One region of the Streptomyces sp. NPDC046308 genome, then DNA from elsewhere that is predicted to be linked to it. Evidence: riboswitches for the same ligand, from Rfam matches in the RefSeq annotation. Region 1 holds a riboswitch; the other holds the start of a gene.
What was found. Region 1 has a riboswitch for S-adenosylmethionine ahead of ACZ6JT_RS08245 (aminotransferase class V-fold PLP-dependent enzyme). Riboswitches for the same ligand answer to the same signal wherever they lie in the genome.
Positions count from the first base shown of each region.

Region 1 (14,358 bases):
CATGAACGTTGTGACCCCGGCAGGCGGCGACAGCGTGGCGGCCCGTGGCTGGCCGGGCGTCCTCGAGGCCCTGCTGACCGGCCAGGACCTGCGCGCCGACGACACCGCCTGGGCCATGGACCGGATCATGCGGGGGGAGGCCACCGACGCCCAGATCGCCGGCTTCACCGTCGCGCTGCGGGCGAAGGGGGAGACGGTCGCGGAGATCAACGGCCTCGTACGGGCGATGTACGAGCACGCCAACCTGATCGAGGTCCCGGGCCGGACGGTGGACATCGTCGGCACGGGCGGCGACGGGGCCAAGACGGTGAACATCTCGACGATGTCGGCGGTCGTGGTGGCCGGAACCGGTGCCAAGGTCGTCAAGCACGGGAACCGGGCCGCCTCCTCCGCGAGCGGCTCTTCGGACGTCCTGGAAAAGCTCGGGGTGAACCTCAACCTGAGCCGGGAACGGGTCGTGGAGGTCGCCGAGGAGGCCGGCATCACCTTCTGCTTCGCGGTGAAGTTCCACCCGGCGCTGCGCCATGTGGCCGCGGCCCGCAAGGAGCTGGGTATCCGGACGTTCTTCAACGCGCTGGGCCCGCTGACCAACCCGGCCCGGGTGCGCTCCCAGGCGACCGGCGTGGCCGACCCCCGGATGGCCCCGATCATCGCGGGCGTCCTCGCCGAGCGGGGCTCGTCCGCGCTGGTCTTCCGCGGGGACGACGGCCTGGACGAACTGACCACGACGGCCACTTCGCGCATCTGGTGGGTCCGCGACGGCAAGGTCTCGGAGCAGTCCTTCGACCCGCGCGACATCGGCATCGGCCTGGTCGAGGTCTCGGCACTGGCCGGCGGCGACCCCTCGTACAACGCGGACGTGGCCCGCCGCCTGCTGGCCGGGGAGACCGGCCCGGTCCGCGAGGCCGTACTGCTGAACTCGGCGGCCGCCCTGGTCGCCCTGGACCCCGGTACGGGCACGCTGGAGGAGCAGCTCGCCGCCGGGCTGGTGCGCGCGGCGGAGTCCATCGACTCGGGCGCGGCGCGCGCGGCGCTGGAGCGCTGGGTGGCGGCGAGCAACGCCTGACCACCACCGGCCGAATCGAGCCAAGGCCCCGGTCCACCATGCGGACCGGGGTCTTGCGCGCGGGGGATCTTGTGGCAGGATGCTGACCAGGTCACGAGTGACAGCGTTCAGGCCCCGGCTTGCTGTCCGGCAACCCTCCTTCCGTGGCGGGGTGCCCCGGGTGATGACCAGGTCGTAGGCAGCAAGGCCTACGGCAAGCGCGGATCCCTCGAAACCAGGGGTCCTGGTCTTCTCGAGGAGCGTTTTCCGTGAGCAAGCGAATGCGATAGGGCGACTCCGCCCCTACTTCACCCCTCGGATCAGGGTCACTTCCGTGTACCCCCGCCGACCGTTCCGGTCCGGCCCGAGGGCTCTCCCGTACCGCCTCCGGACTCCGTCCGTGGGACCCCAGGACGGCCGCACGGCCGTACCCGCGTACGGGCACTCCGAAGCCATTCAGCCCTGCCTGCCGGGAGATACCGCCATGTCCGCATTCCTGAACGCCGTCGCCACCCCCGTCGCCACCGCCGAGGGCCCCGCCTGTGCCGAGCCGCTGCCGGTGCTCGGCCGGGACGTCACCGTCCCGCTCGTCACCGGCGGCGAGGTCACCTACGCGGCCCTGGACTACGCCGCCAGTGCCCCGGCGCTCCAGCGGGTCTGGGACGACGTGGCCGCCTACGCCCCGTACTACGGCAGCGTGCACCGCGGCGCCGGGTACCTCTCGCAGCTCTCCACCGACCTCTTCGAGCAGAGCCGCGTCACGGTCGCCGAGTTCCTCGACTGCCGCCCCGGCGACCAGGTGGTCTTCACCCGGTCCACCACCGACTCGCTGAACCTCCTCGCCGCCGTGCTCCCCGCCGACTGCCAGGTCTTCGTCTTCGAGACCGAGCACCACGCCTCGCTGCTGCCCTGGACGAACGCGCAGGTCACCTACCTCAACGCCCCCCGCACCCCGGACGAGGCCGTCGCCACCCTGGAGCGGGCCCTCGCCGACCGGGAGCCCTATGGGCCGGCCCTGGTCTGCGTCACCGGGGCGTCCAACGTCACCGGTGAACTGTGGCCGGTGAAGGAACTCGCCGCCGCCGCGCACGCCCACGGCGCACGGATCGTCCTGGACGCCGCCCAGCTGGCCCCGCACCACCCCGTCTCGGTCCGGGACCTGGACGTGGACTGGGTCGCCTTCTCCGGACACAAGCTCTACGCGCCCTTCGGCTCGGGCGTGCTCGCCGGCCGCGCGGACTGGCTCCAGCAGGCCGAGCCGTACCTGGCGGGCGGCGGCGCCTCCCGCAAGGTGGCCCGGCGCGAGGACGGCGGCGTGGACGTCGAGTGGCACACCACGGCCGCCCGCCACGAGGCCGGCTCCCCGAACGTCATCGGCGTCTACTCCATCGCCTCCGCCTGCCGGGCCCTGACCGAGGCCGGCTTCGACGACCTGGTCGCCCGCGAGCAGCACCTCATCGCGAAGGTCCGCGACGGCCTCGCCGAGGTCCCGGCGGTCCGCGTCCTGTCCCTCTTCGGCGACGACGCCCCGCGCGTCGGCGTCATCTCCTTCGTCGTGGACGGCTGGAACAGCTCCCACTTCGCCGCCGCGCTGTCAGCGGAGTACGGGATCGGCGTCCGCGACGGCCTGTTCTGCGCCCACCCACTGGTCCGCACCCTGCTCGGCAGCGAGCCGCAGGCGCAGGGCGAATGCGGAGCCCCGGAGGCCGCCGCGGGGGAGAGCTCCCTGAACGCGATCCGCGTCAGCTTCGGCGCGGGCACCCCCGACGAGCACGTCGAGCGCTTCGTCGGCGCGGTGAAGGAACTGGTCACCTCCGGAGCCAAGTGGCAGTACCGCACGGAGGAAGGCCGCTGCGTCCCGGCGGTGTGACCTGCGGTCCGCTCGGCAGGTCTGGGGCGGTGCCCCGGCGGTGTCACCTGCGGTCGGCTCGGCAGGTCTGGGGCGGTGCCCCGGCGGGGTGACCTGCGGTCGGCTCGGCAGGTCTGGGGCGGTGCCCCGGCGGGGTGACCTGCGGTCCGCTCGGCAGGTCTGGGGTGGTGCCCCGGCGGGGTGACCTGCGGTCGGCGCGGCAGGGTGGGGTGGTGCCCCGGCGGAATGTCTCCTCGTCGTCGCGCCTGCGGGGATCGCTGCGACGGGTGAGGGCGGTTGCGCGCTCCTCCTGCGGGGACACTCCACCGTGTCCCCACCCCACGGCCGGCGCGGGGGAGCGGGGGCGCGCAGGGGCGTCCCCGCAGGAGGAGCGCGCAACCGCCCTCACGGCCGTGATGGGCCCGCAGGCGCGACGACGAGGAGTCGTCCCGGAGGGACCCCGCGGTCGGCCCGACGGCTCACGCCACTGCTCGGGGGCACCAAACCCAGCCCCGCCGGCGTTTGAGGCGTCGCGAAGCCGGGGCTACGCGGCGCCCGATACCCGCCCAGCCCGCCGCAGGCGTCGAGGCCGGGGCTACTCGGCGGCCCGATACCCGCACGGCACAGCGCTAAGCGTCGAGGCCGATCGCGAACGCCGCCTCCAGGTCGTGCTGCGAGTACGTGCGGAACGCGACGTGGGTGTCCGTCGCCTCGACGCCCGGGATCTTGCTGATGCGGCCCGGGATGATGTCCGCCAGGTTCTCGTGGCGGGCCACGCGGACCAGCGCGATCAGGTCGTACGTCCCCGTGACGGAGTAGACCTCGCTGACGCTGTCCAGCGCGGCGATCGACTCGGCGATCTCGGGGATGCGGTCCACGCTGGTCTTGATGAGCACGATCGCGGTGATCACGGCTGGCTGTCTCCCTCGGTGGCCGTCGCTGGTCGCCTCACTCTAGTCGCACCCCGATAACGGGCCCACGCGTAGAGGAAGCCGACCGAGAAGCCCACCAGATGGGCCAGGTAGGCGACCCCGGGGCCGCTGTCCGCCCGCTGCGCGGCGACCCCTTGGAGGGCGAACCAGAACAGCAGCACGAGCCACGCCGGGAACCGCAGCGGCAGGAAGAACAGGAAGGGGAACAGGCTCGTCACCCGCGCCCGCGGGAGCAGGTAGAGGAAGGCGCCCAGCACCGCCGAGATGGCTCCGGACGCCCCCACCAGGGTCTGCGCGGACCCGGCGTTGGCCGCCGCGTACGCCGCCAGCGCCACGTACCCCGTACAGAGGTAGAAGACGAGGAACCCGGGGCGGCCCATCCGTTCCTCCGCCATCGCCCCGAAGACGTGGAGGAAGAGCATGTTCCCGAGCAGGTGCAGCCAGCTGCCGTGGACGAACAGCGCCGTCAGCGGGGTCAGCCAGGCGCGCGGGGTGCCCGTGAAGAGCTCGTCCGGGACCACGCCCCAGCGCCGGAAGTACGCGGTCCCGGCGGCCAGCAGCTCGTCGCCCGTCCCGTAGACCGGGTTCAGGCCCGAGGCGGGGCCGAGTACGAACACCACACCGCAGCCCGCGATCAGCGCATGGGTGACCACCGGTCCCCGGGCGGCCTCGCGTAGGGCCCGCCACCTTACGATCATGTGACAGAGCATGACGCAACGAGACCCACCTGAGGCGGTGGCAGGCCGTAGGGTTACGAGCTGCGGTCCGCCGGCCGGTGAAGACTCGCGCAGACGGCGGCGCGGACGGCTTTAATTGAATCAGCTACGAAGGAGAGAGCGGCCTGATGACGGTTCCCCAGCCGACCGACACCACCCGGTGGCGCTGCACCCTGTGCGGCAACCTCACGCGCTTCGACGTCACCCGTTCGTCGAAGGTCGTCGAGTACGTCCACCTGGACCTCGCCGGGGAGCCCAAGGTCGAGGAGCGCGAGGTGGTCAATGAGACCATCGAGTCGGTCCGCTGCCGCTGGTGCAACGCGGTGGACCAGATCGAGCTCGTGGACAGGCCGGGCGCGGACTCCTGACGGAGGCGTGCCCGCAGGTAGATCACGGTAGGGGTGACGGATTGTGGAGCCAGCAAGCGGCGCTGAGCCGGCCGACGCGGCCGGCGACGCCGCCGAGGCGCTCGACCGCCCGCTGCCGGAAGGCGTGCGGCGGCGGGTCGTCGCGCTCGTCTCGGACGCCTTCGGCGCGCTGACGGTCGCGGACCTGCCGGCGCAGCTGCGCCAGTACGCCCGTTTCACCCCGACCCGGCGCGCCAAGTTCGCGGGCAACGCCATGGCCACGGCGGTCGAGACCGACGCCGTGTTCCGCGGTCGGGTCGCCGAGAAGCTGCGCGAGGCGCAGGCCGAGCTGGCCGCGGCCCTGGAGTCGGGTGCGCCGCCCGCCGCCGCGGATCCGCTGGACGTCGCGGCCGCCGCGTTCGTCCTGCGGCCGGCCGGCTGGGTCAAGCTGGTGGCCGCCGCGGGCGAGGAGGCGCAGCGCGCCGACGCCGAGCGGGTCGGCGAGGAGACCCGGCGCGAGCTGGAGCGGCTGCGCGAGGAGCTGGCCCACGCCCGTGAGCTGCAGCGTTCGGGCGGTGAGCACGTGCGCGTGGAGCTGGACGCGGCCCGCAAGGAAGCGGAATCGCTTCAGCGCAAGCTGCGCAGCGCGCTCAGCGACGTCAAGCGCGGTGAGGCGGCCCTGCGCAAGCTGACCGCCGAGGTCGACGGGATCCGCGGCGAGGCCGCCGCCCGGGTGGCCGCCGCCGAGAGCGAGGGCCGGCGGCTCAAGTCCCGCCTCGCGGAGGTGGAGGCGGCGCTGGAGACCTCGCGCCGGGCCACCCGCGAGGGGCGCAGCATCGAGGACATGCGGTTGCGGCTGCTGCTGGACACCGTGCTGGACGCGGCCCAGGGGCTGCGCCGCGAGCTGGCGCTGCCGCCCGTGAACACGCGCCCGGCGGACACCGTGGACGCGGTGGAGCCGGGCCGGATGACGCCGAAGGACATCGCGGCGCGCGCCCTGTCGGAGACCGATCCGGCGCTGCTGGACCAGCTGTTGGCGCTGCCCCAGGCCCATCTGGTGGTCGACGGCTACAACGTGACCAAGACCGGCTATCCGACGATGCCGCTGGAGAAGCAGCGGCTGCGGCTGCTGGGCGGGCTGTCGATGCTGGCCGCGCAGACGGGCGCGGAGATGACCTGTGTCTTCGACGGCGCGGAGCTGGCCGCCCCGGTGCTGCTCGCCCCGCCGCGCGGGGTGCGGGTGCTGTTCTCCAAGGCGGGGGTGACGGCGGACGAGCTGATCCGCCAGCTGGTGCGCGCCGAGCCGCCCGGCCGGCCGGTGGTCGTGGTGTCCACCGACCGGGAGGTCGCCGACGGGGTGGCCAAGGCGGGCGCGCGGCCGGTGGCGTCCGCTTTGCTCCTGAAGCGGCTTTCGCGCGTTTCGTAACTCCCCTCCTGAATGCCGGAATTGACCGGCACCCTGGCGAACGTACCGTCAAGTGCCCTGCACAGAGCGTGCGCTGTAGGTAAAGAACCTGGTCGGGGAGCGCATTTTTTCCCGACGGGATTTGAACTGATCACAGCAAGGTCACTAGTGTGCGTTCAAACCTTCGTGCGGTGGATCACTCATTCGGAGTGGCGGCGAAGGTGCTGCCGAGTTGCGTTCTTCGGCGGCTCTAGGAAGAAGGAGCTCGCCTCCGTGGCGTCCCACCGTCGACCCAAGCAGCCGAACCGCACTCGTGTGACCGTGCTCGGCGCCACCGCGGCGGCCGTGGTCGCCCTCACCTCCCAGAGCGCCTCCGCCGCCCCCGCGAAGCCGACCAAGGACGAGGTCAAGACCCAGGTCGACGCCCTCTACGAAGAGGCGGAGCAGGCCACCGAGAAGTTCAACGGGGCCAAGGAGCGCCAGGAGACGCTGGAGAAGGAGATAGCCCAGCTCCAGGACCAGGTCGCGCGCGGCCAGGGCGACCTCAACGAGCTGCGCAGCACCCTCGGTTCGATGGCCAGCGCCCAGTACCGCAACGGCGGCATCGATCCCTCCCTCGCCCTCCTCCTCTCCGAGGACCCCGACAGCTACCTCGACAAGGCCTCCTCCCTCGAGCACTTGAGCGGCAAGCAGGTCGAGGCGGTCCAGAAGATCCAGGCCAAGCAGCGCAGCCTCGCGCAGCAGCGCCAGGAGGCCGCCGGCAAGCTCGCCGACCTCGACGCCACCCGCAAGGAGCTGGCCGAGAAGAAGAAGGTCTCCACCGACAAGCTCGCCGCGGCCCAGGCCCTGCTCAACACCCTGACCGCGCAGGAGCGCGCGGCCATCAAGGACGACGAGTCGCGCGCCAGCCGCGCCGACGGCCAGCGCGTCGACCTCGGCAACGTGAAGGCCTCCGGCCGCGCCGGAGCCGCACTCGAGGCCGCGAAGACCAAGCTGGGCTTCACCTACCAGTCCGGCGGCACCGGCCCCAACGTCTTCGACTGCTCCGGGCTGACCCAGTGGGCGTACAAGCAGGCCGGTGTCAACATCAGCCGCGTCACCTACACCCAGGCCAACGACGGCACCCGTATCGGCCGCAGTCAGCTGCAGCCCGGTGACCTGGTCTTCTTCTACGGGGACCTGCACCACGTCGGCCTGTACGCCGGCAACAACATGACGCTGCACGCCTCCAACCCGCGCGGCGGCATCAAGTACGAGTCGATGGACAACATGCCGTTCCAGTTCGGCGTCCGCATCGGCTGACGCGCCGCACACCGCCCATCCGGGCGAATTCCGCGGCCCCTTCGCGACCCCACGCCCCGCCGGTGACCTGCGTCTCCTGCGGGGCGCCGCCGTGTGTGCCCTCCGACGGTCGTTGGTCGGCGTGTGAGCGTCCGGCTACTGTCTGCCAGCGCGGAACCCGGCACAAGGCCGTCCACGGGGGGCGGACCCGGGCCACACACAGCGGAAGGGAGCGGTTTCACGTGGCGTCCCATCGCCGGAGCGGGCTCGGCAGCCTCGACCGGAACGCGAAGGTCACCGTCCTCACCGCCGCCGCGGCCACGGCCGCGGTCGCCATGACGGGCGCACCCGCCGGCGCCGCCCCCGGCCTCCCGTACGAGCCCGGCGGCGCGGCGAGGACCGGAGTCAGCGCCCAGGTCGACAAGCTCTTCGAAGAGGCCGAGCAGGCCACCGAGCAGTTCAACGAGGCCGGGGAGAAGGCCGACCGGCTGCGCGCCGAGGTCAACCGGGCCCAGGACGCGGTGGCCCGCGGCCAGGAGCGCATCAACACCATGCGGGGCGTCCTCGGTACCTTCGCCGGGGCCCAGTACCGCAGCGGCGGCATCGACCCCGCCGTCGGCCTGATGCTGGCCGAGGACCCCGACGCCTACCTGGCGCAGGCCGCCGCCCTGGACCGGCTGACCAGCCGTCAGGCCCGGCAGCTCGACGAACTCCGAGAGGAACAGCGCCGGCTCGGCCAGGAGCGCCGCGAGGCCTCCCGCAAGCTCGCCGAACTCGACGCCCTGCGCTCCGACGTGGCCCGGCACAAGCGCTCCGTCACCGCGAAGCTCGCCGCCGCCCGGCGGCTGCTCAACGCCATGCCGTCCGAGGAGCGGGCCGACTTCGAGCGCTCCTCGCGCTCCGCCGGCCGCGCCGACGTCCTGCCCGACCTGCCCTCCTTCGGCCCGTCGTCCGGGCGCGCCGCGGCCGCCGTGATGGCGGCCCGCTCGGCGGTCGGCCGCCCCTACGTGTGGGGCTCCACCGGTCCCTCCGGCTTCGACTGCTCCGGCCTGATGGTCTGGTCGTACCGGCAGGCGGGGGTCTCCCTGCCCCGCACCTCGCAGGCCCAGCGGCACGCCGGACGGCAGGTGCCCCTGTCGCAGGCCCGCCCCGGCGACCTCGTGACGTACCGCTCGGACGCCAGCCACGTCGGCATGTACGTCGGCAACGGCCAGGTCGTGCACGCCCCGTACCCCGGGGCCCGGGTGCGCTACGACCCCGTCGGGATGATGCCCGTGTCCTCGGTGACCCGCCCCTGACGGCTGTCCGCCGGGCCCCGCCCGCGCCGCTTGCCCCGACCCCGGCCGGGGGCCCGTCACCCGGACCGTGCGTACGATCGGCGGATGCTCCCGGTCCGCCGTCTCGTCCGTGTCCTGCCGCTGCTGCCGCTGCTGTGCGTGCTGCTCGCCGGCTGCGCGGCGCGGCCGGCCGACACGACCGGGCGCGACGTCCGCGCGGCCGTGGCCGACTGGTCGCGGGTGCCGCCCGAGAGGCTTTCCGGGATCCCGCTCGACGGCTGGGCGTACGAGGTCGCCTCGGTGCACCGCGACGGCGCACGGGCCCTCGTACGGGCCGAGCTGCGCTACCGGCTGACCGGCTACGACACGGCCCCGGGCGGCTCGGGGCGCGAGCTGGAACTCGAACGCGCGGCGGGCGGCGGCCCCTGGCGGGTGCGCGCCGACCGGCCCGCGCCGGGAGCGCTGCCGCAGCTGTGGGACCAGGGGCCGGTGTCGGTGGTCCGCGGAACGCACTCCCTGGTCCTGGGCGGCGCCGGTCAGTCCGCCGAGGCGCTGGCCGCGATCGCCGCCGAGGCGGACCGGGCGGTTCCCGCGGCGAGCGCCGCCTGGCCCCGGCCCTGGGCCGGACGGGTGGTGGTGCTGGTCCCCGGGTCCCTGGAGCGGATGGCGCAGCTGCTCGGCCGGCCCGCCGACGCGTACCGGGGCATGGGCGCCGTCACCACCGGCCGGGCGGGCGCCGGGCCGGCCCCCGCGGACCGGGTGGTGATCAACCCGGAGGGGTACGCCGAGCTCGGCGAGGCGGGCCGGCGGGTCATCCTGACCCACGAGGTCACCCACGTGGCCACCCGGGCGGCGACCTCCGCCACGACCCCGCTGTGGCTCTCCGAGGGCTTCGCGGACTGGGCGGCGTACCGGGGCACCCCCACCACCCCGGAGCAGGGCGCCCCGGCGCTGGCCCGGGCGGTACGGCGCGGCGAGGTGCCGGCCGGGCTGCCCCGGACGGAGGACTTCGCCTTCGGCGGCGAACCGGAGGCGCTGGCCCGGGCGTACGAGGGGGCGTGGCTGGCCTGCCGGCTCATCGCGGACCGGTGGGGCGGGGCGGCGCTCGTGGACCTGTACGAGAAGGCCGGGCGCGAGCCGTGGCCTACGGCGCTGCGCGAGGCGCTGAGGACGGACCCGGCCGGGCTGACGAAGGAGTGGCAGGAGGCCCTGCGGGAGCAGTTCCGCTGAGGGCGTCCGGTACGTTGGCAGCGATGCACAAGACGCTGATCGTGACCAACGACTTCCCGCCGCGACCCGGCGGCATCCAGGCCTTCCTGCACAACATGGCGCTGAGGCTGGATCCCGACCGGATCGTCGTCTACGCCTCCACGTGGAAGCACGGCGCGGAGGGCCGCGAGGCCACCGCCGCCTTCGACGCGGAGCAGCCCTTCCAGGTGGTCCGCGACCGTACGACGATGCTGCTGCCCACCCCGCGCGTGACGCGGCGGGCGGTGGGCCTGCTGCGCGAACACGGCTGCGAGTCCGTGTGGTTCGGCGCGGCGGCCCCGCTCGGTCTGATGGGCCCGGCGCTGCGGCGCGCGGGCGCCCGGCGGATCGTGGCAACCACGCACGGGCACGAGGCGGGCTGGGCCCAGCTGCCGGCGGCGCGGCAGCTGCTGCGGCGCATCGGCGAGGGCACGGACACGCTGACCTACCTGGGGGAGTACACGCGCTCGCGGATCGCCTCGGCGGTGACGGGGCGGGCGGCGGCCCGGATGGTGCAACTCCCGCCGGGGGTGGACGAGAAGACCTTCCACCCGGAATCGGGCGGGGCGGAGGTCCGGGCGCGGCTCGGGCTGACCGACCGCCCGGTGGTCGTCTGCGTCTCGCGCCTCGTTCCCCGCAAGGGGCAGGACACGCTGATCGAGGCGATGCCGCGGATCCTGGCGGCGGTGCCGGACGCGGTGCTGCTGATCGTGGGCGGCGGGCCGTACGAGGGGGACCTGCGGGCGCTCGCGGTCTCCACCGGGGTCGCGGACTCGGTGGTCTTCACGGGGGCGGTCCCGTGGTCCGAACTGCCCGCCCACTACGGCGCGGGCGACGTCTTCGCGATGCCGTGCCGGACCCGGCGGGGCGGGCTGGACGTGGAGGGGCTCGGCATCGTCTACCTGGAGGCCTCGGCCACGGGTCTGCCGGTGATCGCGGGCGACTCCGGCGGGGCGCCGGACGCGGTGCTGGACGGGGAGACGGGCTGGGTCGTGCGGGGCGGGTCCCCCGAGGAGGCGGCGGACCGGATCGTCACCCTGCTGAAGGATCCGGAGCTCCGCCGCCGGATGGGCGAGCGTGGCCGGGAGTGGGTCGAGGAGAAGTGGCGCTGGGACCTCCTGGCGGACCGCCTGCGCGAGCTGCTGTAACGGGCCGTGTGCGGCGCCGCTGCCGGGGGCCGGCCCCCGGACCCTCCCCCAGCCACCGCTGGGGGTACCCCCAGCGCCTCAAACGCCGGCGAGGCCGGGTATCGCCGCTGCCGGGGGGCTGCGCAGCCACGTCTGACTGTTCCTCGGATGTCTGTCAATACCGCGTCTGGGCGGACGGCCGGATTCCGCCCATGATGCGGCCATGACACCCAATCTGACGCGCCGTCACCTCCTGGGGCTCGGCGCCCTCTCGACCGCCTCCGCGCTCGGTTTCACACGGATCGGCGCGGCCTCCGCCGCCGCCGTCGAACCCGCCGCGGCCCAGTACGCCCCCGCCATCGTCGTCGGCTCCGGCTACGGCTCCGCCGTCGCCGCCCTGCGGCTCGGGCAGGCCGGCGTGCGGACCGTCGTCCTCGAGATGGGCCGGCTCTGGGACGGGCCTGGGCCCGACGGCAAGGTCTTCCCCTCCACCTCCGCGCCCGACCACCGCTCCATGTGGTTCCGCACCCGCACCGAAGCCCCGCTCGCCCAGTTCCTCTGGCTCGACGTGGTCAACCGCGACATCAGCCCTTACCCGGGAGTGCTGGACCGGGTGAACTTCGGCGACATGTCCGTGTACGTGGGCCGCGGCGTCGGCGGAGGGTCGCTGGTCAACGGCGGCATGGCGCCGACCCCCCGGCGCTCGTACTTCTCCGAGGTGCTGCCACAGGTCGACGCCGACGAGATGTACGGCACGTACTACCCCCGGGCCCGCGCCATGCTCGGCGTCAACGACATCGACCCGGCCTGGTTCGAGTCCACGGAGTGGTACCGCTTCGCCCGGATCTCCCGCAAGCACGCCCAGAACACCGGCCTGAAGACCGTCTTCGTGCCCAACGTCTACGACTTCGCGTACATGAAGCGCGAGGCGGCCGGCGCCGTCCCCCGGTCGGCGCTGGCCGGTGAGGTCATCTACGGCAACAACCACGGGAAGAAGAGCGTCGACAAGACCTACCTCGCGGCCGCCCTCGGCACCGGCAACGTCACCATCGAGACCATGCAGCGCGTGGTCGGCGTACGGCAGGACCCCGCCGGGGGCTACGTGCTGACCGTGCGGACCAGCGACGTCACCGGACGGGTCACCCAGGTCCGCGAACTCGGCTGCCGGCAGCTGTTCCTGGGGGCGGGCAGTCTCGGCACCACCGAGATCCTGCTGCGGGCCCGCGAGAGCGGCACGCTGCCCGCGCTCGACGCCGCGGTCGGGCGCGGCTGGGGCCCCAACGGCAACATCATGACCGCCCGGGCCAACCACCTCTGGGACACGGTCGGCGCCAACCAGGCCACCATGCCCGCCCTGGGCATCGACGACTGGGACAACGCCGCCAACCCGGTCTTCGCCGAGATCGCCCCGCTCCCCATGGGGCTGGAGCACTGGATCTCGATGTACCTGGCCATCACGAAGAACCCGGAGCGCGGGCACTTCACCTACGACGCCGCCACCGACTCGGCCCGCCTCAACTGGCGCAGGGACCAGAACGCGCCCTCGGTCAACGCGGCCAGGAACCTCTTCGACCGCGTCAACCGGCGGAACTTCACGATGTACCGGTACGACCTCTTCGGCGGCAACAGGGCCTTCGCCGACAACTTCACCTACCACCCGCTCGGCGGCTGCGTGCTCGGCGACGCCACCGACGCGTACGGGCGGGCGAAGGGGTACCAGGGGCTGTACGTGGTGGACGGCTCCCTGATCCCCGGGTCGCTCGGCGTGAACCCCTTCGTGACCATCACCGCCCTCGCGGAGCGGAACATGGCCAGGATCCTCGCCGAGGACCCCCGCTGACCGGGACCGACCGGGGCTAGCCCCGGTACAGCGCGTCGATCTCGTCCGCGAAGTCCTTCGCCACCACGTTGCGCTTCAGCTTCAGCGACGGCGTGATGTGGCCCGACTCCTCCGTGAACTGGGAGGGCAGAATGCGGAATTTCCGCACCGATTCCGCCTTGGACACCGCCGCGTTGCCGTCGTCCACCGCCTTCTGGACGGCGGCGACGAGGTCCGCGTCCTCGCGCAGCTCCGCCGCCGTGACCCCGGCCGGCTTGCCGTTCTCCGCGGCCCAGCGGCCGAGGAACTCCTCGTCGATGGTGACCAGCGCGGCCACGAACGGCCTCGCGTCGCCCACCACCATGCACTCCGCGACCAGCGCGTGCGCCCGGATCCGGTCCTCGATCACGGCGGGTGCGACGTTCTTGCCGCCCGCGGTGACGATGAGTTCCTTCTTGCGCCCGGTGATCGCGAGGTAGCCGTCCTCGTCGAGGGTGCCGACGTCGCCGGTGTGGAACCAGCCGTCGGTCAGCGCCTCGGCGGTCGCCGTCTCGTTCTGCCAGTAGCCGTTGAAGACGTGCTCGCCGTGCAGCAGCACCTCGCCGTCGTCCGCGATGCGCACCACGGAGCCCGGCAGCGGCTGGCCGACCGTACCGATCTTCGTCTTGTCCCACGGGTTGAAGGCCGTGGCCGCGCAGGACTCCGTCAGGCCGTAGCCCTCCAGCACGGTGAAGCCGATGCCGCGGAAGAAGTGGCCCAGGCGCTCGCCCAGCGGGGCGCCGCCGGAGATCGCGTACTCGCCGCGCCCGCCGAGCACCGCGTGCAGCTTGCTGTAGACCAGCTTGGAGAAGAGCTTGTGCTTGAGCCTCAGGCCGAAGGACGGGCCGCCCGGGGCGTCCAGCGCCCGGCTGTAGGCGATCGCCGTCTCGGCGGCGGCGTCGAAGATCCTGCCCTTGCCGTCGGCCTGGGCCTTGGCGCGCGCCGAGTTGTAGACCTTCTCGAAGACGCGCGGCACACCGAGGATCAGGGTGGGCCGGAAGGACTGGAGCTCGTCGGTCAGGTTCTTGATGTCCGGTACGCAGCCCAGGCGGATCGGCGCCAGCACGGCCGCCACCTCCACCAGGCGGCCGAAGACGTGCGCGGCCGGCAGGAAGAGCAGCACGGAGCACTCGCCGGTGCGGAAGAGCGGGCTGAGGCGCTCCACCACGTTGCCGCACTCGGCGAAGAAGTTGCGGTGGGTCAGCACGCAGCCCTTGGGGCGGCCGGTGGTGCCCGAGGTGTAGACGATGGTGGCCGGGTCGTCGGCGCCCGC
Region 1 covers NZ_JBVJFB010000002.1:162,448-176,805, reverse strand. The annotation lists gene trpD (anthranilate phosphoribosyltransferase) at 2-1,066, shown strand; SAM riboswitch class IV at 1,156-1,272, shown strand; gene ACZ6JT_RS08245 (aminotransferase class V-fold PLP-dependent enzyme) at 1,530-2,915, shown strand; gene ACZ6JT_RS08240 (Lrp/AsnC family transcriptional regulator) at 3,524-3,805, opposite strand; gene ACZ6JT_RS08235 (rhomboid family intramembrane serine protease) at 3,802-4,524, opposite strand; gene ACZ6JT_RS08230 (hypothetical protein) at 4,671-4,910, shown strand; gene ACZ6JT_RS08225 (NYN domain-containing protein) at 4,951-6,315, shown strand; gene ACZ6JT_RS08220 (C40 family peptidase) at 6,568-7,596, shown strand; gene ACZ6JT_RS08215 (C40 family peptidase) at 7,818-8,873, shown strand; gene ACZ6JT_RS08210 (hypothetical protein) at 8,958-10,082, shown strand; gene ACZ6JT_RS08205 (glycosyltransferase family 4 protein) at 10,106-11,248, shown strand; gene ACZ6JT_RS08200 (GMC oxidoreductase) at 11,451-13,067, shown strand; gene ACZ6JT_RS08195 (AMP-dependent synthetase/ligase) at 13,084-14,358, opposite strand, start outside.

Region 2 (14,358 bases), on a different contig from region 1:
GATCAGCAATGCGAGGCTCCGGGCGAACATGCAACGGGCCCTGGTCCGGCTGGAGCGTGAACAGCAGGCGCTGCGCGCCAGCGAGGAGTCCTTCCGGCAGGCCTTCGAGTACGCGCCCAGCGGCATGGCCATCGCCGAGATGGGCGGGGACCAGCACGGCCGGCTGCTGCGGACCAACGACGCGCTGTGCCGGCTGCTCGGCCGGCCGGCCTCCGTGCTGCGCCGCTACTCCTTCTCCGACCTGGTCCACCCCGAGGACATCGGCACCCTGCTGCGGACCTCCGCCGAGGGCGGGCGCGCCGAGCTGCGCCTGGGCCGGCGCGACGGCACGTATGTATGGGTCTCGCTGCGCAACTCCGTCGTCGCCGACGCCGCCGACGGCCCGCGGTTCCTGCTGACGCACGTCGAGGACATCGAGGAGCGCAAGCGCCACGAGCTCCAGCTCGCCCACCGCGCCAGCCACGACTCGCTGACCGGCCTGCCCAACAGCGCCGAGCTGCGGTCCCGGCTCGGCGCGCGGCTGTGCCGCAGGCCACAGTCCGTGCGCGCCACCGCGATCGAGGCCCTGGACGCGGCCTTCGAGGGGCGCGACGGACACGACGGGCGCCCGGTGCACGACGGCTACGAGGTGCGCACGGAGGCGGGTGGTGCCGGTGAGCACGGCTTTCAGGCCGACGGACCCGACCGGTACACCGGGTCCGACCCCTTCGATTTCCCCGGGGCGCCGGCCGCGACGCCGGAGGACGGCCCGTACGACCACCACGTGCACACTGTGGCGCCGGCGACCGATATCGACGACGGGACGAAGGGGCTCGCGGTGCTCTTCTGCGACCTCGACGGCTTCAAGTCGATCAACGACAGGTTCGGGCACCACACGGGCGACGCGGTCCTGATCGAGGTCGCCCGGCGGCTCACGACGGGCGTCAGGGACGGTGACACCGTCGCTCGGCTGGGTGGTGACGAATTCGTCGTCCTGGCCGACGGGCTGGGTGCGGCGGACGCCGCCGATCTCGCCGTCCGACTCCGCAACGCGATCATCCCGCCGATCCGGGTCGACGGACGTGCGGTCCGGGTGGGAGCCAGTTTCGGCATCGGCTGGGCGAGCTGCGGGATGTCGGCGGACGAGGTGCTGCGCTCCGCCGACCAGCGGATGTACATCGAGAAGCGGTCGCGCTCCAAGGCGCACCGCAGGGCCGGCTGAGGCGGTCTGTCGCCCGTGGGCGCACGTGTTCGGGGTAGGCTCCCGGGGGTCGAAAGGAGTGACCTGCGATGACGACGCCCGCGAACAACGGCCCGCACGGTGGGGCGAACAAGCCCGAGGACGACGATCCGTTCGGCTACCTCTACGAGGATGGCCAGGCGGCCGGAGCCACACCGCCAGGTCAGGGCGGCGCATACGGCTACCCGGGACCGGGGGTAGGCGGTCATTCCGGCGCGCAGCCCGGTGTTCCCCGTACCTCGCACCACCAGGTGCGAACGGTCGGCGAGCGCCGCAACGGCGGCCAGCGCGGTCAGGTCCCCACGCAGCAGCCGCCCTACCAGGCCCAGTACCAGGCTCCTGAGGCGCTCCAGGCGGGCGGCTACGGCGTTCCGCAGCAGCCGCAGGCCCCGCAGCACCAGACCCAGGCGATCTCGCACTCCGGCGGCCACGGCTCCGGCCACGGCTCCGGCGGTGGCTCCAGCCGTCGAGGTCTGCTGATCGCCGCCGTCGCGGTGGTCGGCGCGGTCGTGATCGGCATCGGCGCGGCCCTGGCCTTCGGCGACAAGGACAAGGACAAGAAGGCCCCGGACCAGGCGAACGGCGGCCAGCAGTCGGCGGCCCCGCAGAACCCCTCGGCCGCGCCCCCGAGCGGCTCTCCGGCGCCCTCCCAGGCCCCGCTGCCCAAGGGCGAGGCGGCCGGCGCGGGCATGTCCATCACGGGCGGCGCGGCCCTGGAGAGCACGATCCCGGGCGCGAAGAGCTCGGGCGGCCAGTACGTCGGCGGGTTCAACAAGCCCGGCGCGGCCGTGACGTGGACGCTGGACGTCCCCAAGGCCGGGAAGTACAAGTTCTACGTGCGCTTCGGCATCCCGGGCGAGGACGCCAACGGCACCCTGACCGTCAACGGCAAGCCGAACGACGCGCCGATCAGCATGCGCAACTTCGCCAAGTCGCCCAAGGGTGACTGGGAGAAGGGCTGGCAGACGACCTGGGGTCAGGTGAACCTCGACAAGGGCACCAACACGATCAAGCTGTCGTGCGAGGCCGGCAACAGCTGCAACGTCAACATCGACCAGCTCTGGCTCGAGAACTTCTGATCCCCCGGGGTTCGCCCGGGCGCTCGCTCCGTCGACGCCGCAACGAGTCCGGCTCCACCGCACGCGCGGTGGAGCCGGACTCGTTTCCCACGGGAGTTGACGTCCCCTCAACTGCCGACCGCGACGCGGGCGGAGACGGCGTGCCGCAGCTCTTCGTAGACGGCGGGGTCGAACTCCCCCGCCGTCGGGGCCGCGACCGTGGCCGCGGACAGGGCGACCGCGCGGGTGAGGCGGTCCGGCCAGTCCGCCCCCTCCACCAGGGCCGACAGCAGGCCGGCGACCGCGGAGTCGCCCGCTCCGGTGGGGTTGCCGGCCAGCGCGCGCGGCGGGGCGGCCTGCCAGGTGCCCTCGGCGGTGACGGCCAGCAGGCCGTCCGGTCCCAGCGAGGTGACCACGGCGTGGGCGCCCCGGCGGCGGGCGTCGCGGGTGGCGGGCAGCGGGTCGCGGGACCCGGTGAGCTCGGCCAGCTCGGCGGCGTTCGGCTTGATGATCTCGGGCCGGGCGGCGACCCCGCGGCGCAGGGCCTCGCCGCCGGTGTCGAGGAGGACGGGGACCCCGGCCGCGCGGGCCGCCCGTACGAGGACCGCGTACGCGCCGACGGGTACGCCCGGCGGGAGGCTGCCGCACAGGGCCACGGCGCGGGCGCCGCGGACCAGCTCCTCGTACCGCGCGAGGAACAGGGACCATTCGGCGGGCGTGATCAGCGGGCCCGGTTCATTGAACTGGGTGGTGTCGCCGGAGGCGTCGTCGACCACGGCCAGGGTGCGGCGGCTGCCGTCCGCGCAGGGCACCAGGGCGTCCACCACCTGCGGGCAGTGCGCGAGCAGTTCGCGGACGACGGAGCCGACCCGCCCGCCCGCGAAGCCGGTCGCCGTCACCTCGTGGCCGAGCGCGGCCAGGACGCGGGCGACGTTGACGCCCTTGCCGCCGGGGCGTTCGGTGACGGCGGCGACCCGGTGCGAGGCGTGCGGAAGCAGCCTCGGCACGCGGTACGTGACGTCGAGTGCGGTGTTGAGCGTCACGGTCAGGATCATGGGCACCCCCGGGTCTGTTGCTGCCGGGATCATGCCAAACCCGAGGCGGTCGGCCCAGTCCTCGGGCCGACCGCCTTCGTCGTTACAGCCGCTTGGCCGTCAGATCGCCGCCGCGGCGAGGGGGCTGACCACCCATTCGCCGCGCCGCATGACGCCCCTGACGTCGAAGGCGGCGTCCAGGACGACGAGGTCCGCGTACTTGCCGGGCTCCAGCGAACCGATCTCGTCGTACAGGCCGAGGAGCTTGGCCGGGTTGGCGGAGATCGCCTGGACCACGGACTCCACCGGCAGCTTGTCGAGGGTCACCGAGCGCTTGAAGGCGGTGTCCAGGGTCAGGGTGGAGCCGGCGATGGAGCCGCCCTCCACGAGCCGGGCCACGCCCTCCTTGACCTCGACCTCCAGCGGGCCGAGGTGGTAGGTGCCGTCGCCGAATCCGGCGGCGTCCATCGCGTCGGTGATCAGCGCCACGCGGTGCGCGCCCGCGTGGTGGAAGGCCAGTTCCAGGGCGGCCGGATGCAGGTGGGTGCCGTCGTTGATGAGCTCGACGGTGATCCGCTCGTCCTCCAGCAGCGCGGCGATCGGGCCGGGCTCGCGGTGCGCGAGGGGCGGCATCGCGTTGAAGAGGTGGGTGGCCACGGTCGCGCCCGCGTCGATGGCGGCGCGGGTCTGCTCGTACGTGGCGTCCGTGTGCCCGATCGCGGCGATCACCCCGTGCTCGGCGAGCAGCCGTACGGAGTCCAGGCCGCCCGGGAGTTCGGTGGCGAGGGTGAACATGCGGGCCGTGCCGTGGGCGGCGTCGATCAGCTTGCGGACCTCCGCCGGATCGGGGTCGCGGAGCAGGTCCTCCTTGTGCGCGCCCTTGCGGCAGGGGTTGATGAACGGCCCCTCGAAGTGGATGCCGGCGATCTCGCCCTGCCGGGTGAGCTCGGCGAGGAGCCCGGCGCGGCGGGCCAGTTCGTCCAGGTCGCCGGTGACGGTGGAGGCGACCAGGGTGGTGGTGCCGTGCTCGCGGTGGGTGCGGACGCCCTGGAGGACGTCCTCCGCGGTGCCGGAGGTGAAGGAGGCGCCGCCGCCGCCGTGGTTGTGCATGTCGACGAAGCCGGGGACGATCCAGTGCCCGGACAGGTCCACGGTCCGCGAGCCCTCGTGGGCGCTGCCGGCGATGCGGTCGCCGTCGACGATGACCCGGCCGCCCGCCACGGTTCCGGTGGGCAGCACCACCCTGGCGCCGGACAGAACAGTGCTGCGCGCGCTTCCGGACATCAGGCAGGTACCTCCGTGGCGAGTAGGTCCCAGGCGAGCAGCCCTGCGCCCAGGCATCCGGCGGTGTCCCCGAGGGCCGCCGGGACGATGTGGGGGAGCCGCTGGAACGTCACGCGCTCCTCCACGGCCGTCCGTAGTGGTGTGAACAAGGTTTCCCCCGCCTCGGCCAGCCCGCCACCGATGATCAGCGTGCGCGGGTCCAGCAGGGTGAGGGCGGTGACCAGCCCGTCGGCGAGGGCGCCGACGGCGGCCAGCCAGACCGCGCGGGCGCGCGCGTCGCCGGCTTCGACGGCCCTGGCGCAGTCCGCGGCGTCGGCCCCGGGGTCGCCCGAGGCGGCCGCCCAGGCGCGGCTGACGGCGGAGGCCGAGGCGAGGGTCTCCAGGCAGCCGTGCTGGCCGCAGCCGCAGGCGGGGCCGCCCGGGCGTACCACGATGTGCCCGATCTCGCCCGCGTAGCCGTGGGCGCCGGCCTCGATGCGGCCGGCGATGCCGATGGCTCCGGCGATGCCGGTGCCGAGGGGCACGAAGAGGAAGCGGTCGGCGCCGCGGCCGGCTCCGATGCGGCCCTCGGCGAGTCCGCCCGTGCGCACGTCGTGGCCGAGGGCCACCGGGATGCCGCCGAGTGCGGCGCTGAGCAGGGCGCGCATCGGTACGTCGCGCCAGCCCAGGTTCGCCGCGTAGACGGCGAGCCCGCGGTCGGCGTCGACGATGCCGGGCACGGCGACGCCGGCGGCCGACGCGGGCCGCCCGAAGCGTTCGCGGCCGGTGTCGAGGAGCTCGGCGGCGAAGTCCTGGATCGTCTCGACGACGGCGTCGGGGCCCCGCTCGCGGCCGGTGGCGCGGCGCGCTTCGTGGAGCAGGGTGCCGTCGTCGGCGACGAGGGCGGCCTTCATCCCGGTGCCGCCCACATCGAGGGCGATGACGTGTTTCACGGGTTTCACAGGGACAGTCTCGCGTGCTCGGCGTGGAAAGGTCTAGTCCATTGAGGGGGATTGTTGAGTGGCCATACAAAATCCGGGCCCCGGCCGGGATCCCGATGTGGACGAGCCGCCAAAGTGGTGTAGACCTTACGTTGGATCGTACGTACAACAAGGGGTGGATCGAGAACTGTGAAGGGCCGTTACCTGAGCCTGGCCGCGTCGGGCGCCGCGCTATGCCTGACCGCCGTGACGCTGACGGGCTGCGGAGCCGCCGACGGGCTCACCGGAGACAACGAGGTGACCCTGCGGGTCGTGGCGGCCGACTACGGGGACAATCCGCAGAACTCCTCGGCCGGGTACTGGAAGGGCCTCGCCGACGGCTTCGAGAAGGCCAACCCGGGCGTGAAGGTCGAGGTCTCCGTCTACTCGTGGTCCGAGGTCGACGCCAAGGTCGCCGAGATGGTCAAGGCCGGCAAGGCGCCGGACATCGCCCAGATCGGCGCCTACGCCGACTACGCGGCCGCCGGCAAGCTGTACTCCACGGCCGAGCTGCTCTCGGTGAAGACCGAGGCCGACTTCCTCGCCCCGCTCGCGGACGCCGGGAAGGTCAAGCAGACCCAGTACGGCATGCCCTTCGTCTCCAGCACCCGGCTGCTCTTCTACAACGAGAAGCTGCTCGCCGACGCGGGCGTGATCGGCAAGGACGCCAAGGCCGGCTGGCAGCCCAAGAGCTGGGCGGACCTGGAGGCGGCGGCCAAGAAGCTCAAGGGCGCGGGCGTGCCCACCCCCTTCGCGCTGCCGCTGGGCCGCGAGGAGGCGCAGGCCGAGACGATGATGTGGATGCTCGCGGGCGGCGGCGGCTACACCGACAACGAGGAGTCCTACTCGATCGACTCCCCCGACAACGTCAAGGCGCTGGAGTTCCTGCGGGACAAGATGGTCGGGCAGGGGCTGACCGGCCCCGTCGAGCCGGGGAAGCTGGACCGGCAGGCCGCCTTCGACGGCTTCACCAAGGGCGAGGTGGGCATGCTCAACGGCCACCCGTCGCTGATGAAGCAGGCCGAGGCCAAGGGTGTGAAATTCGGCATGGTCCCGCTGCCGACGGCCACCGGGTCCGCGGAGCCGGCCATGGGCGTCGCCGACTGGGTCATGGCCTTCAAGAACGGGCACCGCGCGCAGTCCGGGAAGTTCCTGGACTACCTGTACGAGCCGAAGAACGTGACGACCTTCACGGACATGTACGACCTGCTGCCGGCCACCACCAGCGGCTACCTGGCCAAGCAGGGCGCCACCGGCGGCCATGCCCCGCAGCTGAAGCCCTTCCTGACGGCGCTGCCCGGCTCACGGCTGTACCCGGTCGGCAAGAAGTCCTGGGCGGGCGTCAGCGAGGACATCAAGCAGAACATCGGCAAGACCGTCCAGCCCGGCGGGCAGCCGGCGAAGGTGCTGGAGGAGATCGCCACGGCGGCGCGGGCCTCGGACCCGCGCTGAACGGTGGCGGCGGGCCGGGTGTCAGACGGCGGCGTTAATCTGGCGGTATGACGGACGAGGGGCAGCTGACGGCCACGGAGGCCGCGGTGCTCGCGTACGAGGGACGCACCTGGCCCGGGCCCGGAGCCAAGGAACGGGCCATCCGGGAAGGGCTGGGGATGACCCCCGTCCGCTACTACCAGCTGCTCAACGCGCTGATGGACGACCCGCGGGCCCTGGCCCACGCCCCGGGCACGGTCAACCGTCTCCGGCGGATCCGCGAGGCCCGGCGGGCCCGGCGGTAGGGCCGCGGCGGTCCGGCGGCCGCGCGCCGGGCCGGGCGCCGGACTCGGTGACGGACCCTGCGCCGGGCTCGCTGACGGGCCCTGCGACGGGCTCGCCGACGGACCCTGCGACGGGCCCGCTGCGGGCCGGGCGACGGGCCCCGCCCGTGCCGTAGCCGTCGCCGCGCTGGGCCGTTAGGGTCGTGCGTATGGGGAGCCATCCGTACGACTTGCCGATGCCCGTCACCGCAGCCGGACGCGAGGGACTCGAAGCCCTGCTCCGCGCACCCCGCCGGTCCGTGGTCGCCCTGGACTTCGACGGCACCCTCGCCGACATCGTCCCGGATCCGGACCAGGCCAGAGCCCACCCCGGAGCCGTCCCGGCCCTCTCCGCGCTCGCCCCCGAGGTCGCCTCGGTGGCCGTGATCACCGGCCGGCCGGCGAGCGTCGCCGTCCGCTACGGAGGCTTCGCGGGGGTCGCCGGCCTGGAACACCTCGTCGTCCTCGGCCACTACGGCGCGGAGCGCTGGGACGCCGTCACCGGCCTCGTGCACGCCCCGGCCGAGCACCCCGGGGTGGCGGCGGTACGGGCGGAGCTGCCGGGCTTCCTCGACTCCATCGGGGCCTGGCAGGGCACCTGGATCGAGGAAAAGGGCCGGGCGCTGGCCGTGCACACCCGGCGGGCCGCGGACCCCGCGGCGGCCTTCGCCGCCCTGCGCGAACCCCTGGCCGACCTGGCCGCGCGGCACGGGCTGATGGTGGAGCCGGGCCGCGCGGTCCTGGAGCTCCGCCCCCCGGGCATGGACAAGGGCGTCGCCCTCACGGAGTTCCTCGCGGAGCAGGACGCGGAGGCGGTGCTGTACGCGGGCGACGACCTGGGTGACCTGGCGGCGTACTCGGCCGTCGAGAAGCGCCGCGCCGACGGCCTCCCGGGCCTGCTCGTCTGCAGCGGCTCGGCCGAGGTCCCCGAGCTCGCGGCCCGAGCCGACGTGGTCCTCGCCGGACCGGGCGAGGTCGTGGCCTTCCTCGCCGCCCTGGCCAAGGCCGCCGCAGCCTGACCAGGCCGTAGGCCCCCGCGGCGCCGTTGCCGGGGGCCGGCCCCCGGACCCCCGCGCCTCAAACGCCGGCGGGGCTGGATGTGGCCGGCGTCAGCCTGTGACTCCTGCCCGGAGGGTGCGGGGCGGAGCCCCAGCAGCGGCGCGGGGGCCGAACCGCTTGCTTCCGGGTGCGGCGCCGTTGCCGGGGGCCGGCCCCCGGACCCCCGCGCCTCAAACGCCGGCGGGGCTGGATTGGCGGGTCAGGACTGGAGGTCGGCCAGTTGGGCGGCGAACCAGGCGGCCGGGGGGAGGGCGGTGGCGGCGGCGGCCAGGCGCTTCGTGCGCTCCGCACGCTCGGCGTCCGGCATGGACAGCGCCGCGTGCAACGCCTCCGCCGTCGCCGACACGTCGTACGGGTTCACCGTCAACGCGTCCGCCCGCAGCTCGTCGTACGCCCCCGCCCCGGTGGACAGCACCAGCGCGCACCCCGCCTCCGACACCACCGGGATCTCCTTCGCGACCAGGTTCATCCCGTCCCGTACCGGGTTCACGAGCGCCACGTCCGCCATCCGGTACACCGCCAGCGACCGCGCGAAGTCGTCCTGCACCGACACCAGCACCGGCTGCCAGTCCGCCGTGCCGAACTCCTCGTTGATCTCCGCCGCCAGCTCCCGCACCGACTGCGTGTACGCCCGGTACACCGCCAGGTCCTGCCGGGACGGGTACGCCGAGGCCAGGTGGATGACCCGGCCCCGCCACTCGGGGTGGACCGTCAGCAGCTCCCGGTACGCGAGCAGCCCCCGCAGGACGTTCTTCGACAGCTCGGTCCGGTCCACCCGGGCGATCGTCTTCAGGCCGCCGACCTCCGCCCGCAGCCGCGCCAGCTTCTCGTCGACCTCGGGCCGGTGCGCCAGCGCGCGCAGTTCGTCCGCGTCCACCCCGAGGGGGTATGCGGTCACCTCGGTGAACTGCCGCTTCCCGTAGCCGCGCCCGTCCGGGGCCGTCCGGCGGTGCCACACCCCGCGCTCCGGGGTCCCGGACGGGAAGGACCCGGCCGCGATGCCGCGCGCGTCCTCGATGGTCCCGCCGCTGATGAAGTTGGCCGCCCACTCCGCCGTGTGGAAGCCCAGCCGGTCCGCCCCGAGCATCCCCCACACCAGCTGGCTGCGGATGTCGTCCGGGAGCATGCCCATGGTCTCCGGCGAGGCCCACGGCGTGTGCGTGAAGTGCCCGATGCGCAGGTCCGGCCGCAGCGCCCGCAACTGCCCCGGGACCAGCGCCAGGTGGTAGTCCTGCACCAGGACGCGGGCCCCTTCCGCCGCCTCCTGGGCGAGGGCGCGGGCGAAGGCGTCGTTGTACTCGACGTACGCCTGCCACCGCCGCCGGAACTCCGCGTCGAAGACCGGCTCGCGCGGGACGTCGTACAGGTGGTGGTGCGTGAACCACAGCACGGAGTTGGCGATGCCGTTGTAGGCGTCGTCGTACACCGTGGGATCGATGTCCAGCATCCGGACGCCCGGCTCGGACACCCCCCGCCGGACCGCCTCCCGGTCCGCCTCCGACAGCGCCGCGCAGATCCACAGCGCCCCCGGTTGCTCCGCGAGGGCCGCGGACAGTCCGGAGACGAGTCCGCCCCCGCCGCGCCGGGCGCTGAGACCGCCTTCGGCGTCGATCGCGTACGAGAGGGGGCCGCGGTTCGCGGCTACGAGTACCTGAGAAGCCATGCCGCGAACCTAGCCCGGCCCGGACTCGCTCAAACTTTCCAGGCCGACGTCACGCCACGCGGCGCAGCGCGTACTCCCTGATGCCGAGCATCGGCGGCCGCTCCTCGGTGTCCACCGCGTACGTCCGCGGCACGAACCCCTGCGGCCCCCGCTCGAACTGGGTCAGCTCCGGCCGTACCAGGGGGTACCCCCAGCGGTAGCCGGGGGAGTGCCCGCGGGAGAGCCGCAGCAGGGCGGTGCGGTAGATCGCGGCGGCCATCCGGCCCAGTGCCTGCCCGTCCTGGTGGCGGTGGACGCGTACGCCGACGTCCACCTGGGCGAGCGCGTCCAGGCCGACCGTGTGCAGCGCGTCGACCAGCAGACCCAGCTCGACGCCGTACCCGACGGGGAACGGCAGCCGCTCCAGCAGGGAGCGGCGTACGGCGTACTCGCCGCCCAGCGGCTGGACGAAGCCGGCCAGCTGCGGCCAGTGCAGGTTGAGGAGGGGGCGGGCCACCAGTTCCGTGACCCGGCCGCCCTGGCCGGGGGCGTCACCGAGCGGGCGGTCGTACATGGCCTTGACGAACTGCACGTCCGGTTCGGTCAGCAGCGGTCCCACGATCCCCGAGACGAAGGCGGCGGAGAAGTCCCGCAGGTCGGCGTCGACGAAGCAGACGACGTCCCCGCTGGTGGCCAGCAGCGAACGCCACAGCACCTCGCCCTTGCCGGGCAGCGCCGGGATCCTCGGCAGGATCTCGTCGCGGTGCACCACCCGGGCGCCGGCCTTCGCCGCGACCTCCGCCGTACGGTCGGTGGAGCCCGAGTCGACCACGACCAGCTCGTCCACCAGGGGGAACGGCAGTCCCTCGATCAGCTCGCGCCGGATGACCTCGACGATCGCGCCGACCGTCGCCTCCTCGTCCAGCGCGGGCAGCACCACGCTGACCGTGGTCCCGGCCGCCCGTTTCCGGTCGAGCAGCTGGTCGAGCGGTCGGTCGGCGGCTGACCAGGAGCGGTCTGCCAGCCAGCGCTCCACCTCTTCCAGCACCCTCAGCACTCCCTGCGTGTCGGCGTTATCGGCCGATTTGAGATCCATCTCGCGGTTCGGACGGCTGTCTCAACCGCCCGGCCCTTCGGTTACAGTCTTGAACAACGCGAAGGACCACCGCATGCCGGGGGTCCCCGCGTACAAACGCACCGGCGCGCCACAGAGCGCGTGTGCCGGTGCCATACCGCTCATCCAGAGGGGCAGAGGGACACGGCCCGTTGAAGCCCCGGCAACCCTCCAGTCGGTTCTCGCGATCGCTCAGCGACGTCAGCGAGGTCCCCGGCTAGGGAAGGTGCCAATTCCGTCTCATGGCGAAGTGCGCCATGGGGAAGATGAGGAGAAAGGGCCTCGCCATCATGGCTGCACAGACTGTCGCCACCTCTGTCGATCTCGGACCTGCCAACGGTCTTTCCTGTCGCGAGTGCGGTACCCGCTTCGAGCTCGGCCCCATCTTCGCGTGCGCCGAGTGCTTCGGACCTCTGGAAGTCGCCTACGACCTCCCGACCGGGGACCCCGAGGCGCTGCGCGCCGCGATCGAGGCCGGCCCCACCAACATCTGGCGTTACGCGCCGCTGCTGCCCGTCCCCGCGAACGTGGCCTCCAAGCCGAGCCTGAACCCGGGCTTCACCAAGCTCGTGGACGCGGCGAACCTGGCCAAGGAGCTCGGGGTCACCGGCAAGCTGTACGTCAAGGACGACTCCGGCAACCCGACGCACTCCTTCAAGGACCGCGTCGTGGCCATCGCCGTCGAGGCCGCCCGCGCCTTCGGCTTCACCACCCTGTCCTGCTCCTCCACCGGCAACCTGGCCGGCGCCGTCGGCGCCGCGGCCGCCCGGGCCGGCTTCCGCTCCTGCGTGTTCATCCCGCACGACCTGGAGCAGGGCAAGGTCGTCATGGCCGGTGTGTACGGCGGCGACCTGGTCGGCATCGAGGGCAACTACGACGACGTCAACCGCTTCTGCTCCGAGCTCATCGGCGACCCGCTGGGCGAGGGCTGGGGCTTCGTCAACGTCAACCTGCGCCCCTACTACGGAGAGGGCTCCAAGACCCTCGCCTACGAGATCTGCGAACAGCTCGGCTGGCAGCTGCCCGACCAGCTCGTGATCCCGATCGCGTCCGGCTCGCAGCTGACGAAGATCGACAAGGGTCTGCAGGAGCTGATCAAGCTCGGCCTCGTCGAGGACAAGCCGTACAAGATCTTCGGCGCCCAGGCCGAGGGCTGCTCCCCGGTGTCGACCGCCTTCAAGGCCGGTCACGACGTGGTCCGCCCGCAGAAGCCGAACACCATCGCCAAGTCCCTCGCGATCGGCAACCCGGCGGACGGCCCGTACGTCCTGGACATCGCGCGGCGCACCGGCGGCTTCGTCGAGGACGTGAACGACGAGCAGGTCGTCGAGGCGATCAGGATCCTCGCGCAGACCGAGGGCATCTTCGCCGAGACCGCGGGCGGCGTGACCGTCGGCGTGACGAAGAAGCTCATCGAGAACGGGCAGCTCGACCCGACGCTGACCACCGTCGTCCTCAACACCGGCGACGGCCTCAAGACCCTGGAGGCGGTGGCCGCGGAGAGCGGGCAGACCGCCACCATCCGCCCGAGCCTGGACGCGTTCCGCGCCGCCGGCCTGGCCTAGCGGGTGTCCGGCGGGTCGGGGCCGGGTCCCCGCCCCGACCCGCCGGACACCCCTCCCCCTCCTGCTCTACCGGAAAGGCAGTAGCGCCATGAGCGTCAACGTCCGCATCCCCACCATCCTGCGCACCTACACCGGCGGTCAGGCCGAGGTGCCCGCCGAGGGCGCGACCCTCGCCGAGGTCATCCAGTCCCTGGAGGCGAGCCACCCGGGCATCGCCGCGCGCGTCCTGGACGACCAGGGCAAGCTGCGCCGTTTCGTGAACGTCTACGTCAACGACGACGACGTGCGCTTCGAGGGCGGGCTGGAGGCGAAGACGCCGGACGGCGCCGGCGTCTCGATCATTCCGGCCGTCGCGGGCGGCTGCTGATCCTCAGGGTTCCTTTGTCACCCGGCAGGTGACACGCGCAAACCGAAATTACCCCCTCCGCTAAAAGCGGAGGGGGTAATTCTGCTTGATTGGGCGCGGTAGAGTTGGGGAAGTCCCCTCCGCCGGACTTGCCCGCCGCATATGAACGGGTCGCGTGAGGGTCGACATCGGGTCAATGTGCAAGCGCGGTATGGGGCTTTGGCGAGATATGTCAGGCCCGAGTTGCCCGGGAGTATGGCAAATTTTCACTCTATTTCAATGTTTCCCCGTGTCCAGAATTCTCGTCGGATTGACCTGTTGCAGACAGCACTCGCGCAGATACATTCAGCCTCGGTCGACGCGTTCCGACGCAAGTTCTGACCCGGGAACGCGAAGTGCGTTCCCGCGCAAGGGCCAGTAATAGGGGAGTTAGGCATGGCTCAGGGCACCGTCAAGTGGTTCAACGCGGAGAAGGGCTACGGCTTCATCGCGGTCGACGGTGGTGCGGATGTGTTCGTCCACTACAGCGCCATCCAGATGGACGGGTACCGCACCCTTGAAGAGGGTCAGCGGGTCGAGTTCGAGATCTCGCAGGGCCAGAAGGGTCCTCAGGCGGACATGGTCAAGCTCGCGCTCGGCTAGTCCTGGAGCGATCGACCACCGACGCACAGCGTTCAACGAAGACCTGCACGACCTTACGAGGGGCCCACATCCCGGACACGGGATGCGGGCCCCTCGTACGTGCGCCCGCGCCACGCCCGGTCCCCGAGGCTTCTTCGAAGCCGCTTGCACTCTCGGGGGTCGAGTGCTAATCATTGGCATTAGCACTCTCCCGGTGAGAGTGCTACTGAACGAGGACCGGGTCGGTGAGGCCCGCAGGGTCCGGTGGGAAGGAACCGCCGGGCACGCAGGCCGTCCGTCGCGGGCGCGGGCGCGGTCCTGGGAGCAATCCACCGCTGTCCGGGAGGACCACTTCAGATGGCCAAGATCATTGCGTTCGACGAGGAGGCCCGCCGCGGCCTCGAGCGTGGGATGAACCAGCTCGCCGACGCCGTCAAGGTCACCCTTGGCCCCAAGGGTCGCAACGTCGTCCTTGAGAAGAAGTGGGGCGCCCCCACGATCACCAACGATGGTGTCTCCATCGCCAAGGAGATCGAGCTCGAGGACCCGTACGAGAAGATCGGCGCCGAGCTGGTCAAGGAAGTCGCCAAGAAGACGGACGACGTCGCGGGCGACGGTACGACCACCGCCACCGTGCTGGCCCAGGCGCTCGTCCGCGAGGGCCTGCGCAACGTGGCCGCCGGCGCCAACCCGATGGCCCTCA
Region 2 covers NZ_JBVJFB010000006.1:422,016-436,373, reverse strand. The annotation lists gene cdgB (diguanylate cyclase CdgB) at 1-1,201, shown strand, start outside; gene ACZ6JT_RS25430 (CBM35 domain-containing protein) at 1,270-2,298, shown strand; gene ACZ6JT_RS25425 (1-phosphofructokinase family hexose kinase) at 2,406-3,332, opposite strand; gene nagA (N-acetylglucosamine-6-phosphate deacetylase) at 3,432-4,595, opposite strand; gene ACZ6JT_RS25415 (ROK family protein) at 4,595-5,527, opposite strand; gene ACZ6JT_RS25410 (ABC transporter substrate-binding protein) at 5,705-7,006, shown strand; gene ACZ6JT_RS25405 (DUF3263 domain-containing protein) at 7,054-7,290, shown strand; gene otsB (trehalose-phosphatase) at 7,479-8,327, shown strand; gene ACZ6JT_RS25395 (alpha,alpha-trehalose-phosphate synthase (UDP-forming)) at 8,567-10,030, opposite strand; gene ACZ6JT_RS25390 (glucosyl-3-phosphoglycerate synthase) at 10,080-11,057, opposite strand; SAM riboswitch class I at 11,243-11,396, shown strand; gene thrC (threonine synthase) at 11,414-12,688, shown strand; gene ACZ6JT_RS25380 (MoaD/ThiS family protein) at 12,777-13,055, shown strand; gene ACZ6JT_RS25375 (cold-shock protein) at 13,470-13,676, shown strand; gene groL (chaperonin GroEL) at 14,013-14,358, shown strand, end outside.
Region 2: it holds a riboswitch for S-adenosylmethionine, as region 1 does, so the genes downstream of both, thrC (threonine synthase) here and ACZ6JT_RS08245 (aminotransferase class V-fold PLP-dependent enzyme) in region 1, are expected to answer to the same signal.